4 regions of the Desulfitobacterium dehalogenans ATCC 51507 genome follow, and region 3 is predicted to be linked to each of the others. Evidence: predicted binding sites of a transcription regulator. Region 3 holds the regulator's gene; each other region holds the start of a gene.

Evidence for each region. Region 3 encodes LexA, which represses DNA repair genes until DNA is damaged. Its sites were predicted from a motif close to CNAACANNTGTTNG; they were not measured.
Region 1: recA (recombinase RecA) is a predicted target of LexA. The motif match lies at 1,229-1,242, and genes of this name have one in related genera.
Region 2: DESDE_RS05460 (DNA polymerase Y family protein) is a predicted target of LexA. The motif match lies at 1,082-1,095, and genes of this name have one in related genera.
Region 4: DESDE_RS15005 (putative DNA modification/repair radical SAM protein) is a predicted target of LexA. The motif match lies at 1,860-1,873, and genes of this name have one in related genera.

Annotation. Positions count from the first base shown of each region.
Region 1 is NC_018017.1:2,582,701-2,585,867, forward strand. It holds gene DESDE_RS12490 (regulatory protein RecX) at 1-137, opposite strand, end outside; gene recA (recombinase RecA) at 139-1,179, opposite strand; gene DESDE_RS12500 (CatB-related O-acetyltransferase) at 1,825-2,487, shown strand; gene DESDE_RS12505 (hypothetical protein) at 2,656-2,979, opposite strand.
Region 2 is NC_018017.1:1,122,206-1,125,372, reverse strand. It holds gene DESDE_RS05465 (NAD(P)/FAD-dependent oxidoreductase) at 1-876, opposite strand, end outside; gene DESDE_RS05460 (DNA polymerase Y family protein) at 1,159-2,412, shown strand; gene DESDE_RS05455 (hypothetical protein) at 2,470-2,730, shown strand; gene aroF (3-deoxy-7-phosphoheptulonate synthase) at 2,846-3,167, opposite strand, start outside.
Region 3 is NC_018017.1:2,187,140-2,190,306, forward strand. It holds gene DESDE_RS10620 (M23 family metallopeptidase) at 1-667, opposite strand, end outside; gene DESDE_RS10625 (LysM peptidoglycan-binding domain-containing protein) at 727-975, opposite strand; gene lexA (transcriptional repressor LexA) at 1,260-1,874, shown strand; gene DESDE_RS10635 (hypothetical protein) at 1,923-3,035, shown strand; gene DESDE_RS10640 (D-alanine--D-alanine ligase) at 3,118-3,167, opposite strand, start outside.
Region 4 is NC_018017.1:3,096,149-3,099,315, forward strand. It holds gene DESDE_RS15000 (TIGR03915 family putative DNA repair protein) at 1-543, opposite strand, end outside; gene DESDE_RS15005 (putative DNA modification/repair radical SAM protein) at 522-1,829, opposite strand; gene DESDE_RS15010 (hypothetical protein) at 1,999-2,553, opposite strand; gene DESDE_RS15015 (proline--tRNA ligase) at 2,778-3,167, opposite strand, start outside.

The sequences.
Region 1 (3,167 bases), 400 kb from region 3:
CATTCTAAAAGCCGCTCTATAGCAGCTTCGATGTCCTGACTTGGAAATCCCTTCTTCTCCAGCTTTTGGATGAGTTCGCGACGGGTGAGAATCCTTCTCGATAAATAGGTTAAGGCGGCATTCAAGGCATCCTTCATCTTAGATATCTTCAGGCTCCTCCAGGGCATCATCTGCCGCCGGAGCGTTTATGTTGGTAATGCTTGCCCGGATGCTTTGCTCGATTTCAGCGGCAATATCAGGATGCTGCTTTAAGAACTCTTTGACATTCTCTCTTCCTTGGCCCAACCGCTCACCTTTATAGGAGTACCAGGCCCCGGACTTATTAATAATATCCAGTTCTGCACCTACATCCACAATACTGCCTTGACGAGAAATACCTTCACCGTACATAATGTCAAATTCCGCTTGTTTGAAAGGTGGAGCCACCTTATTCTTAACAACCTTGACTTTGGTACGATTGCCAATCATATCCTGACCTTGCTTCAGTGTGTCCTGACGGCGTACTTCCAAACGGACGGAAGCATAGAATTTTAAGGCCCGTCCCCCGGTTGTGGTCTCCGGATTGCCAAACATAATTCCCACTTTTTCCCGAATCTGGTTAATGAAGATAACACAGGTATTACTCTTACTGATGGCGCCGGTTAATTTTCTCAGCGCTTGGGACATTAAGCGGGCGTGTAAACCCACATGAGAATCTCCCATTTCCCCTTCAATCTCTGCACGGGGAACAAGAGCCGCCACAGAGTCAATGATGACGACGTCGATAGCTCCACTGCGCACTAAGGCTTCGCAGATCTCCAGGGCCTGCTCCCCTGTATCCGGCTGGGATACCAGGAGATTATCGATGTTGACCCCTAAAGCCTTGGCATAGACCGGGTCAAGAGCATGCTCCGCATCGATAAAAGCAGCAACACCGCCAAGCTTCTGAGCTTCTGCCGCAATATGCAAAGCAACGGTGGTCTTACCGGAAGACTCAGGCCCGTAGATTTCAATAATACGTCCCCGGGGCACTCCACCCACCCCAAGGGCTATATCAATGGCCAAGCAACCCGTTGGAATGACTTCTACCGCCATTTTAGCGGAAGCCTCCCCCAATCTCATAATCGACCCTTTTCCAAATTGTTTTTCGATTTGGCTTAAAGCCATATCCAGGGCTTTTAATTTATCGTTACCGGCCATCTCGTTTCCTCCTCAAGCGAATACTTTTTAATTTTTTCACGGCAAAAAACAAACATCTGTTCGATTACCATTATACTTTTGTGCGTGAAGCCTGTCAATCATTTATTTAGAAGAAAATAACAGAGGGGGTTGCCGATCTACTTTTCAGAGTAGCTGCTCCTCATAAAATGCACAAACAGCTCTTTGTGTAGATTCACTCAAATTATCGAAACTCTCCACTCCGCCTACATAAACATTGGCCGGACCGATTGAGTCTTGAACGAGCAGTAGTGTCGTTTCATCCGAAAGCAAAAGCATCAAGGTCAACAATGATAAACAAATCGCTATCCAATTACCTGGCCACACAGCTTCAGAGGCCGCATATGGCAAAAACGACGATTTTTTAAATGAATAGCCGCATAAAAAAGTTAAACCTCGTATGATATAATGGTATAAGTATAAATCCATAAGCTGAGGATTATATAAGTAACAGTTAACTATTACAATCAGGATATAGAATGCACTATTGTTCTGGTTTCGTTTAGAAAAGGAGACGATTAATTTATGAAAGAAATTCGAAGAAAAAGGGCGGTAGCTACGTCGCCAATCAATAAATCCGGAGGTGATAACACTACTAAAATAAAGGAGCAATAACTGATGGAAACTATGGATAAAATACAGATTCTCGATCCGAATGAGATCTTTCCTAATGAATATAAAACATCCTGCTTTTTAAAAAATGTAATCACAGCCCCCAATATTTTTGTAGGGGACTACACCTATTACGATGACGCCGTTGACCCCACCGGCTTTGAGCGCAACAATGTACTGTTCAATTGGCCAGAGTTTGGAGACAAGCTCATTATCGGCAAATTCTGCGCCCTTGCCAACGGTGTACGGTTTATCATGGGCAGCGCCAACCACCGCATCAGCAGTATCAGCACCTATCCGTTCAGCGTCTTTGGCGGCGCATGGACTGAAGCTGCACCGCCCCATCTTTCCCAGCTTCCTTTCAAGGGGGACACCATCATCGGCAACGATGTGTGGATAGGCCGCGAAAGCGTCATCATGCCCGGTGTAAAAATCGGTAACGGAGCTATTGTCGCCGCTTATTCGGTGGTAGCCAAGGATGTGGAGGCCTATACCGTTGTAGGCGGGAACCCGGCAAAGCCTATTAAGAAACGGTTTGACGACGAACTGATCGCTTTGCTGCAAGAGTTGAGATGGTGGGATTTTGAACCGGAACAGCTTACGGCGTTTATACCCATCCTGTGCGACAGCAATTTGGAATCTGTACGTGCTAAACTGAAAGAAATGCTGAAAAAATAGCTTTCTTCTATCAGAGATAGCTAAGTCAGCCAATCATATGAAATAAGGAAGGCCCGGTAATACCTACCGGGCCTTCTTAGCGTGTCAATATTGTATCAATATCGACGTTCTTTCATGTGTCATTAGTACAAAATAGATGCAGGTAAAATGGTATTCATAATTATGCATTTACAGTTTGTTTGATAGTTTTGTATTTTTTCTATAAACCAAATATCCACAAATAACATAAAAAACTAAGACTACAATGCCTATTGGTGTTTCACTGAAAATCTGGCCAGTTTCCTGCGTTCCCATATAAACTAAATGGATTGCTGGCAGTGCACCCAATAAACTACCCCAGAAATAACTTTTATTAAGAAGAAAGCCGCTAATAAACCATAAGAGTAACCAAACCGCAACAATAGGTGAAATAGCACTAAAACCACTAAGTGCTACTATTCCATAAAAAAGTGTGAACATAATAGCTGGCATATAGAATAATAATTTTTTCATTACTACCCTCCTAAATAAAATATAATATAAAAGTCAAGGCAAAGCAAATGCATCTGTTTTGTCTCAATTTTCTAGCGAAGATAAGGGGATTCGAACCCACGACCTCTTATATGCGAAGCAAGCGCTCTCTCCACGCAGCGAAGGTCTTGAGCGATTAGATTGCTCCACGAAGCTTATGGAGTGAACGC
Region 2 (3,167 bases), 1.1 Mb from region 3:
CTCAATGACCACATGACCGGAAGGATTGCTGCAAAAGCTTCTCACGGTGGTACCTACGGAAGTCCGGTAGAGGAATTTTCCTTCGTACAAATTCTCGTTGATATCTTCCATAATGGTATCCAGGGTTTCGACACGAACTCCTACATCCACTTGGTTGCTGCTCATTTCCAGATTGTACTTCTTTAAGACATCTTTAAACCACTCTGAACCATCCCGTCCAGGAACCACTACCACCTTAGGAGCATAGTACTCTTCTCCCTTATTGGTACGGATTCCTTTAACCCGCAGGTGTCCTTCTCCTTCATCGGTCATAATATCAGCGACTTCCGTTTCGAACACCATATCGATTTTTCCTTTAAGGTACTCATAAATATCCTTGAGAATTTCCAGGTTTAATTCTGTTCCCAGATGCCGGACTTGAGCCCGAAGGAGCTTCAGGCCGGCTCCTAAGGCCTTCCTCTCAATCTCCTTTACCGCAGGAGTACTGGGATCCGTCAGTAAACTGGTGGCTCCATGGTTTAAGTTAATCTGATCCACATAGTTAATGAGACTCAAAACCTCAGAAGGAGGCAGATATTCGGTAAGCCATCCCCCAAACTCTGTGGTAATATTGAATTTTCCATCAGAATAGGCTCCAGCGCCCCCAAAACCGTTAGTAATAGAGCATGCAGGAGTACAGCTGGCAAATTCCCTTTGCTTATTGGGCGGCGGACATTTAGAAAGGGTTTTTTTCAAAATAGGGCAACTGCGTTTATAGATATCCCGTCCCTTTTCAATCAAAAGAACAGCAGCTTCAGGTGCTTTTGTGGCCAATTCATAACTAGCAAAAATTCCGGCGGGACCTGCCCCAACGATGATCACATCATACTTTTTCAAGGCTCATTCCTCCTCGGTTAAACTTAACTATAGCCAAACCTAGTAAACTATACCTTATGTTCTTTAATAATTCAAGCCTAAATCCGAACATTTTATTAAAATATCCACTTTTCGTTTGGATTCTTTAATTCTTTATTCAAACCGCCTTAAACTTGGAAAACAAAACACATTTTAACAATTATAGAATATTTGTTTCTATTGATACAGAACATATATTCGCATATAATATATGAAGCAGATCATACAATCCTAAGGTTTCTCTACATAGGTGGTGATTAGATTTTGGGTAAACCTATCATTTTTCATATTGATGTTAACTCAGCCTATCTCTCTTGGGAGGCGACCTACCGCCTTCAGCAAGGAGATCCCCTGGATTTAAGAACCGTCCCTTCTGTAGTCGGCGGGGATCCCTTGACCCGGCACGGGATCGTCCTGGCCAAATCGATCTTAGCTAAAGAATACGGTATCAAAACCGGGGAAACCCTATATTCCGCCCTCTCCAAATGTCCGGACTTGATCATTGCCAAGCCCAATTATCTCCTCTTTCGTCAGTGCAGCAAAGCTCTAGGCGATATCTTAAGGGAGTATTCTCCTTTAATCCAACAATTTTCCGTGGATGAATATTTTCTGGACTTCACTTCCATGGATCTTCTTTTTGGGGACCCCCTGGCTATCGCTTATCAAATTAAAGATCGGGTTAAAAAGGAGCTGGGCTTTACTGTAAATATCGGCATCTCTACCAATAAGCTGTTAGCAAAGATGGCTTCGGAACTCCAAAAGCCCGACAAAGTCCACACCTTATTTCCTGAAGAGATTCCTGAAAAAATGTGGCCCTTGCCCATCGGAGAACTTTTCATGGTGGGAAGAGCAACTACCCGGAAACTTCTCTCCCGCAATATCAAAACCATTGGAGAGTTGGCACACACTGACCCCCGCCTCTTAAAAGCAATCTTGAAAAGCTATGGCCTTCTAATTTGGAATTATGCTCACGGAATCGAAAACTCTCCCGTCCGTCCCGGCGGAAGGGTAGAGGTCAAAGGCATGGGCAATTCCACTACCCTATCCTTCGATGTTGATAATCGCAAGGAGGCTCACCTGGTTCTGCTCTCCCTTGTTGAAACCGTCAGCGCCAGGTTAAGGCATAGTCAGTACTTCACCCGGCTGGTGTCCATCTCTTTTCGGACCAACGAATTTCTCTCCTATTCTCATCAACGAAAACTCTCCCAGGCCACAGACTGTACCAATGAAATCTGGGAGATTGCCTGTCGGCTCTTTGACGAATTATGGAAGGGCCAGCCCCTGAGACACCTGGGGGTTCGAGTCTCCGAGCTTTGTCAGAATGATTTCCTGCAGCTTTCCCTCTTCGCCAAGGATTATGAAAAGGAGCGAAAGGTGGATCAAGCTATTGATGGGATTCGCGAGCGCTTTGGCTCTCAGGCTATTATGCGCTCCTCTTATCTTCACTCCGGCCTTAAATCCATGACTGGGGGAGTCATCGCCGAAGAGGAGTATCCGACGATGACCAGCCTGCTTTAAAAAAGATCCTTTAGCCGTTCCTTCAGGATGACAGCTCTAAAAAAAGGAGTGTTTTTAGTGAAGGTTATCATGCAACCCATTGAAATGATGGCCCATTTCAATGAATACGGCTTTCCCCGGCCGGTTAAATTCAAGGCTCGCTTCGAAGATATTCCTTTTGTCATTGTCATTGACAAAATCATCTTAAAATCCGAGGAAAAAATAGCCGGCAATCCCATAATTATTTTTCGCTGTCAAAGTATTATCAACGGATTTCTTAAGATGTATGAACTCAAGTATGAACTCCATACCTGCGAATGGTTTTTATATAAGATATGACAAGTACGCTGCTGCAAAAGGAGGACCGTGAGCCGCCTTAGCTGCTCCCGGTCCCCCTTGCCTTATATTCAGGATTCACTTGCCAGATTTTTGCTTCCTTTTGCTATCCATGGGATCAAACTATTTGAGGATGTTCCATACTCCGTCCGACGCTTTGTGCTATAGGTCGGAGCTCTGCAGAGAGCCGGGCAAACTGCTCCGGAGTGAGAGATTGGATACCGTCGCTTTGGGCTTCCCCAGGATTAGGATGGACTTCAATAAGCAGCCCATCGGCTCCTACCGCTATAGCAGCCTTGGCTAAGGAAGGAATGATATCCACTCTCCCAGCCGCATGGCTGGGGTCCACAATGACAGGCAGATGAGAAAGCACTTTCACTAAGCTCACCGCACCGAGATCCAAGGTATTACGAGTGCTGGGCTCAAAAGTACGAATCCCC
Region 3 (3,167 bases):
TTTGACCTTCCTGAAGATGAGGGTTTATGGTGTTTAGATGAGCATAGTAATAATAGTTCCCGTCCTCTCCCCTAACACCTACCCGTTCTCCTCCAAGCCGATTCCAGCCTAACCTCTCAATTTTGCCGTTCCCAATACTGATGACGGGAATACCTTCTGCGCCGAAAATGTCCGTTCCTTCATGTTTGCGTACCCCGCCCTCCCGGTCTGCTCCAAAGGTATCCATGTACCAGACCTTACCAATCACCGGAAAGACAAAACGGCCCGGTTCATAAAAGGGATAGGTTAAAAGAACATGTCGCTTCCAGAGGATTTGTTTGACCGCTTCTTCACTGATCTGAAATTCACTGTTTTGCCAGGAGAGTTCTTCGAAATCTATATCCTGTTGCAACTGTTGGACGAGATAGAGTTCCTCATCCTTAGTGACGGTGCTTCGTATCGCTATTAAATCTGCCCAGGCCGTAGGAGAAATCTCTTTCCCTTCCTTCTGACATTGTAAAACAAGCTCAGCCGGTAGATTCAGGAGATAAGGATAGATATCGGAGGAGATAGCCGGTTTCTTATGTATGCCCTTCCAGACGGCTGTGCTGATCAGGATGATCACAAGGACTTTTAGGAATAAAGTCCAGTGCTTTTGTCTCGGTTTGATACTTCTGCGTATCCTCATTCCCCTCTCCCCTCTCTACAATGCATAATATGGGAGGAAAGGCTGGATTAGAAGTATAGTTAAGGTTGATTCTCTGAGATAGGAGTATAAATCACTTGACCGGTTTGTATCGTGGTATCGGTGAGTTGATTGTATTCCATAATCTTAAGAACGAGTGTACGGGTATCGATTTGCAGGCCGGAGTTCTCAGCTAAGGACCAGAGAGTATCTCCGGATTGAACGATTTGCGGTTGGAAAACAAGTTTCTCTACTCTGCTGTTTGCCTGATTCCAATCCCAGAAGAACCAGCCCATACTTCCAAATATCATGAGAAAAAGCAGCAAATAAGAACATAGTTGCCTTAGCAGTTTTCTCATTCGATAATTTCGATAGTCTCTATTATAGCTTCTATAATGGCGGACGGAAGAAGAACAAGTACTCATAATAATCCTCCTTTATGTTCTCATAAAATCCAAATATATACGAACATAGGTTCCTGAGAACAGTATAAAGGAGAGCACGGGAATTCGTCAATACTTTTTCGAACATTTGTTTGCACACAGAGGTATTTAATGCTAAAATAGATTTAGAATATATGAAGGGAGGAAATTGGGTGTATCCTGATTTATCGCAGAGACAGACTGATATATTAGAGTATATTAAACGGGTTATTCGAGAAAAGGGTTATCCCCCCTCTGTTCGCGAAATAGGCGATGCAGTTGGATTAATGTCCAGCTCTACTGTTCACGGGCATTTGCAGACCATTGAAGAAAAGGGGTACATACGCCGCGACCCAACGAAACCTCGAGCCATTGAGATATTAGACAGCTCCAGCGATCCCAATGAAAAGAGAACTGTTTTTGTCCCCATTATTGGCAAGGTGACCGCCGGCCAGCCTATTTTGGCCCAGGAAAATATCGAAGATACGTTCCCGCTTCCAATGGATCTGGTTAACTCAGATACGGTGTTCATGCTGAGAGTTAAAGGTGAAAGTATGATTGATGCAGGAATTATGGACGGGGATCTTATTTTAGTACGCCAGCAAAAACTGGCCCGTAACGGAGAGATCGTGGTTGCCATGATCGGTGAAGAGGCTACGGTAAAACGGTTCTACAAAGAAAAAACACTCATCCGCCTTCAACCTGAAAATCCTTATATGGAGCCTATCTACTCCCAGGATGTCACTGTCTTGGGTAAGGTTATTGGGGTATTTCGTATTTTACACTGATTTATAAGGTACGTGGCAATAAAAAGCAGACCTCCATTCCACAATGATGTGGGTGGATATCTGCTTTTTTATTGCACAATAGAACTTGAAGTACAAGTAAAGGAGGTCATTAAGATCGTTGACAGTCAAACTATTAGGGCCCTTCGCATGGAGCGGCAATTTCTTTCATACAAGGCAAGTGAGGAAGAATACATATCACTTTACCGTGACGCACAGCCTGGGCAGAGTATTTACTGGAATGGTTTCGGCGACCCGCCAAGTTTAACCTTCCGTGCTGATTTTGACGACATCGAATTCAACCGAAAAAGGCAAAGCACTCGTAAACTCATCAAAGGGCGGTTTGCGGGCGGCAATCTAGGCTGGATTATGGTTGAGGATTTGGAATTGTTCGCCGCGCTGTATCGCAAGCCCCTTGACAAACCATCGGAACACCAACACGTGCTGCTGGATCTGATTAAGCGGGAAGGTCCCTTAACCATCCAGCAGATGAAGGAATTCACCGGGATGCTGGTGAAGGAGATAACCCCTGCACTCCACCGCCTGCAGGAAGCATTTTTAATTTACGAAGATCAATACGACGGAGAATGGGATCGGAGCTGGTATAAATTTACCGAAATGTTTCCCAATGCAGATCTGGTACGTTATTCTCGGCAGGAGTCGCTGAAGATCCTATTACAACGCTTTGCCTATCGCCATGTTTTATTTGATGGGGATATGGTAAAGTCGTTTTATAAACTGCCGGGGAAAGAGATCAAAAAGGCGATTGAGGGGATGCTTGCCGACGGCATATTTATAGAGATGGGAAACAGTTACCTACTGAAATCTGATTGGGCATTGCTGCGAACTTATGCCAAGGAAACACCCCAATTCGTCCTTGCCATGCATCGCAATGATTTTTTAGTCAAGTCCAATGAGCATCGGCTGAAAGAACAATTCAAGCACCCTGAGCATGAGACCCTGCAATATCTGCTGATTGACGGTGAGTTTCGCGGAGCTTCAGTCGGGCATTTTAAAAATGGTCCCTATGTGTTGGAGGATATAATTTTAGACTTGCCGAAAGCTGAAATCACCGCCCGCAAAGATGAAATTCTTGAAGCGGTGTATACCGTCAACTTCGGAAGAAATAATCCCATTAAACGATATAACGGGGAGAATTTATGAAGTTAATCACGATTATACGCATACATAAGTAAAACCCTGAATTCCGCTATCTAAACGGCTTTCAGGGCTGAGTACCGACATATTAAAGGGATATTTTCCGGGAACGACTGTCCCTAAAGCGCTGGAAGCCTA
Region 4 (3,167 bases), 910 kb from region 3:
GGCCTTATGAGTCTTGTCAAAAATCATAAAGACTTCATTGGGGTAACGGCTTGAGAAGTGAGCGGCCAAGAGAGGTAAAACGAAATTTTGGGGTTCAATCATGGCGACCAAGGCTTCGTTATAAATTGAAAACCGGACGAACCCTTTATAGCGGTGGCTTTCAAAGGTTAAGTTCTGTACCGCTTTTTGCAATGCGTTGACATGCTCATCAGTCAGCATCCCCATGACATTCCCTCCTACCTTGTACCCCAGCCTTAGAAAAAGAAAAATCAGCCGTTCCTTTTGCGGGGCACAGGTCAAGAAACCAAGTCTCACCAGTTCTTGTGCTTCCAGAGAAATTTTGATGGGGATAGAATCATACACGCGCTGAGCCTTTTGAGGGTCCGTCTCAATAGTCTTAAGGGTATCAAAGAGGCCAGGCTGGCCCTCCGGCGGGAGAATGTCGAGGGGGATTTCCTTCTCCTCGTAGCTTGTGAAGACACAGCACATGAGTCCTTCAAAGCTTCCGTCGTATTTGTAGACTAAAGTTGCCCCGTCAAACACTGAATCACATCCTCTCGGGAAATGGGTGGCTCCTCGAACAGGGCCAGTTGCTGGGGTGCCTGGGAGGGAAGACTGGCGATGACCTGCTCGGACATCAGGGCTTGCATCACGTTATGAGGAGTTACCTTAAGCCCCTCCAGGGTTTTTCCTTTGCAGAGAATAAAATACTGAGCACGCTTAAGAACAACGCCCAGCTTTTTCAACCCCGCAAAATCGAGATGGGCTATTTTCCGTGCCCGCAAAATCCGGCGGGCACTGGTTACACCAATTCCCGGTACCCGCAGGAGCATTTCATAAGGGGCTTGATTGATCTCGACGGGGAACTGGTCCAGATGATTAAGGGCCCAGTTGCATTTGGGATCAACATGTAGATTAAAATTTTGATGGCCTTCATCCAATAGTTCCCGGGCTTCAAAACCGTAGAACCGCAGGAGCCAATCTGCTTGATAAAGGCGATGCTCTCTCAACAGGGGTGGTTTTGCCGAAACTGCCGGCAACAGACTGTGTTCGGCAACCGGTATGTAAGCCGAGAAAAAGACTCGTTTCAGCTGATATTTTTTATACAGCCCTTCTGCCAGGGCCAGTATCTTATAATCGGTATCCGGTGTGGCGCCAACGATGAGCTGGGTACTTTGACCTGCCGGGACAAACTTCGGAGCATGGCGGTATTTGATCAGATCCGTAGTATTTTCCGTTATTTTACCTTTGATGAGACCCATAGGCCGGAGAATAGCTTCCTTGCTCTTATCGGGAGCCAAAAGCTTCAGGCTCTCCTGGGATGGGAGTTCGATATTAACGCTGACCCGGTCCGCCAGATAGCCCAGCCGGGTTAAAATCTCATTATCTGTACCGGGAATGGCCTTAACATGAATATATCCGGCAAACCGATACTCATGACGCAAAAGTTCCAAAGTCTTAATCAGTAGTTCGGACGTATAGTTCGAATTTTTAATGACCGCCGAACTCAAAAATAACCCCTCAATATAATTGCGACGGTAAAAATTAATCGTCAGCTCGGCAAGCTCCCGGGGAGTAAAGGCAGCTCTGGGAACATCATTGGAACTGCGATTGATACAATATTTACAGTCGTAGACACAGATATTGGTCAGCAGCACTTTAAGAAGGGTTATACACCGACCGTCTGCGGCAAAGCTATGACAGATCCCGGCCGCTACCGTATTCCCAATGCTGCCTGACCTACCCTTACGCTCGACCCCACTGGAAGTGCAAGCCACATCATATTTTGCTGAGTCTGTCAAAATAGTAAGTTTATCAAATACATCCATATCCGTCCCCTCCAATTATAAGAATATAACAGAACATATATTCTTGCAAGAGGGATTGTTTGTTCCCACGAAAAACTTTATCGTTTTTTATAATAGTCAAGGCAGCGAAAGAATAGCCCGCTGCCTTCTGATCCCCATATCACTCTAAGCCTAAATTGTAGGTCTCACTTTATGGTTCAACATATTCACTTGAAAAAATTATTTCACCCACCTGGTTGTAACCTATGATTTTACTTAATATTCCTTCCGAAGAATTCAATAAGACAAACCATACCTTGCCTTTTTCATTGCTGACAATGCGCGCTTTCTTTTCTATGTCTGAATTCTTTGTTAGGACCCCGATACTAACGATATCCCCTCTAAGAATTTCACCATACGCTAAGGGAAAAGGGCTTTTCACGTATCCTTTCGTAGAGGGAAAGTATTGAGCTGTTACTTCATCTATTCCAGTATGTTCTCCGCCGAATACCCATTTCCAGCCGCTGTTGGTCTTTTGGACATATCCAGCCGCTACGCTGTGAGCATTCCCGTCATTAATTCCTTTATGATAGAACACTACTTCTCCGTCATTTACTTTCTCACTATGGAGGATCGACACAACTTCTCTCCCGGATCTTTCTATTGCTTCCTCAATAGTTCGCCCTGAAGGATGATGTGTGTTATTAAATAATGTCCCCATAATTCCAAAAAACAAGACCATTATGACAGCAAACAATCTGCTCATGTTTCTCTCCACCACCTTATCAACAAAAATCGTCAGCTGTTCCTAATATTCTTCACGCAAACATAAATCCCTCTATTTTCCATTCAAGTATGATTATGAGCAAGCCGTAAATCTGATCATGTACAAATAACGGACGATTTCTTATTCAATGGATGGATGCAAAAACAAACCGGGAGATGCTTTTTACGGCATTCCCGGTCGAGTTATAGTCATTCTACCTATCTTTACTTAACCCTTAAGGCTTCACCAATCATTCCCTGGACACGGCTTGCCAGCTCTCCCACTTTCACCAGCTGAACTTCCCCTGTCTTGCGATCCCGAAGCTCGACTTCTCCATTGGCCAAAGTCTTGCTCCCTACTGTAACTCTCAGAGGATAGCCTACCAGGTCAGCGTCTTTGAACTTGACTCCCGGCCTCTCGTCCCGATCATCCAGGACGGCTTCCACACCGAGTTTCAGCAGCTCCTGGTATAAATTCTCGCCCGTCTCGCGGACTTGCTCATCTTTCATATTGACAGGAACGACGATCACATGATAAGGAGCGATGGGGATGGGCCAGATGATTCCATCCTTATCATTGTTTTGTTCAATAGCCGCAGCCATGGTACGGCTGAC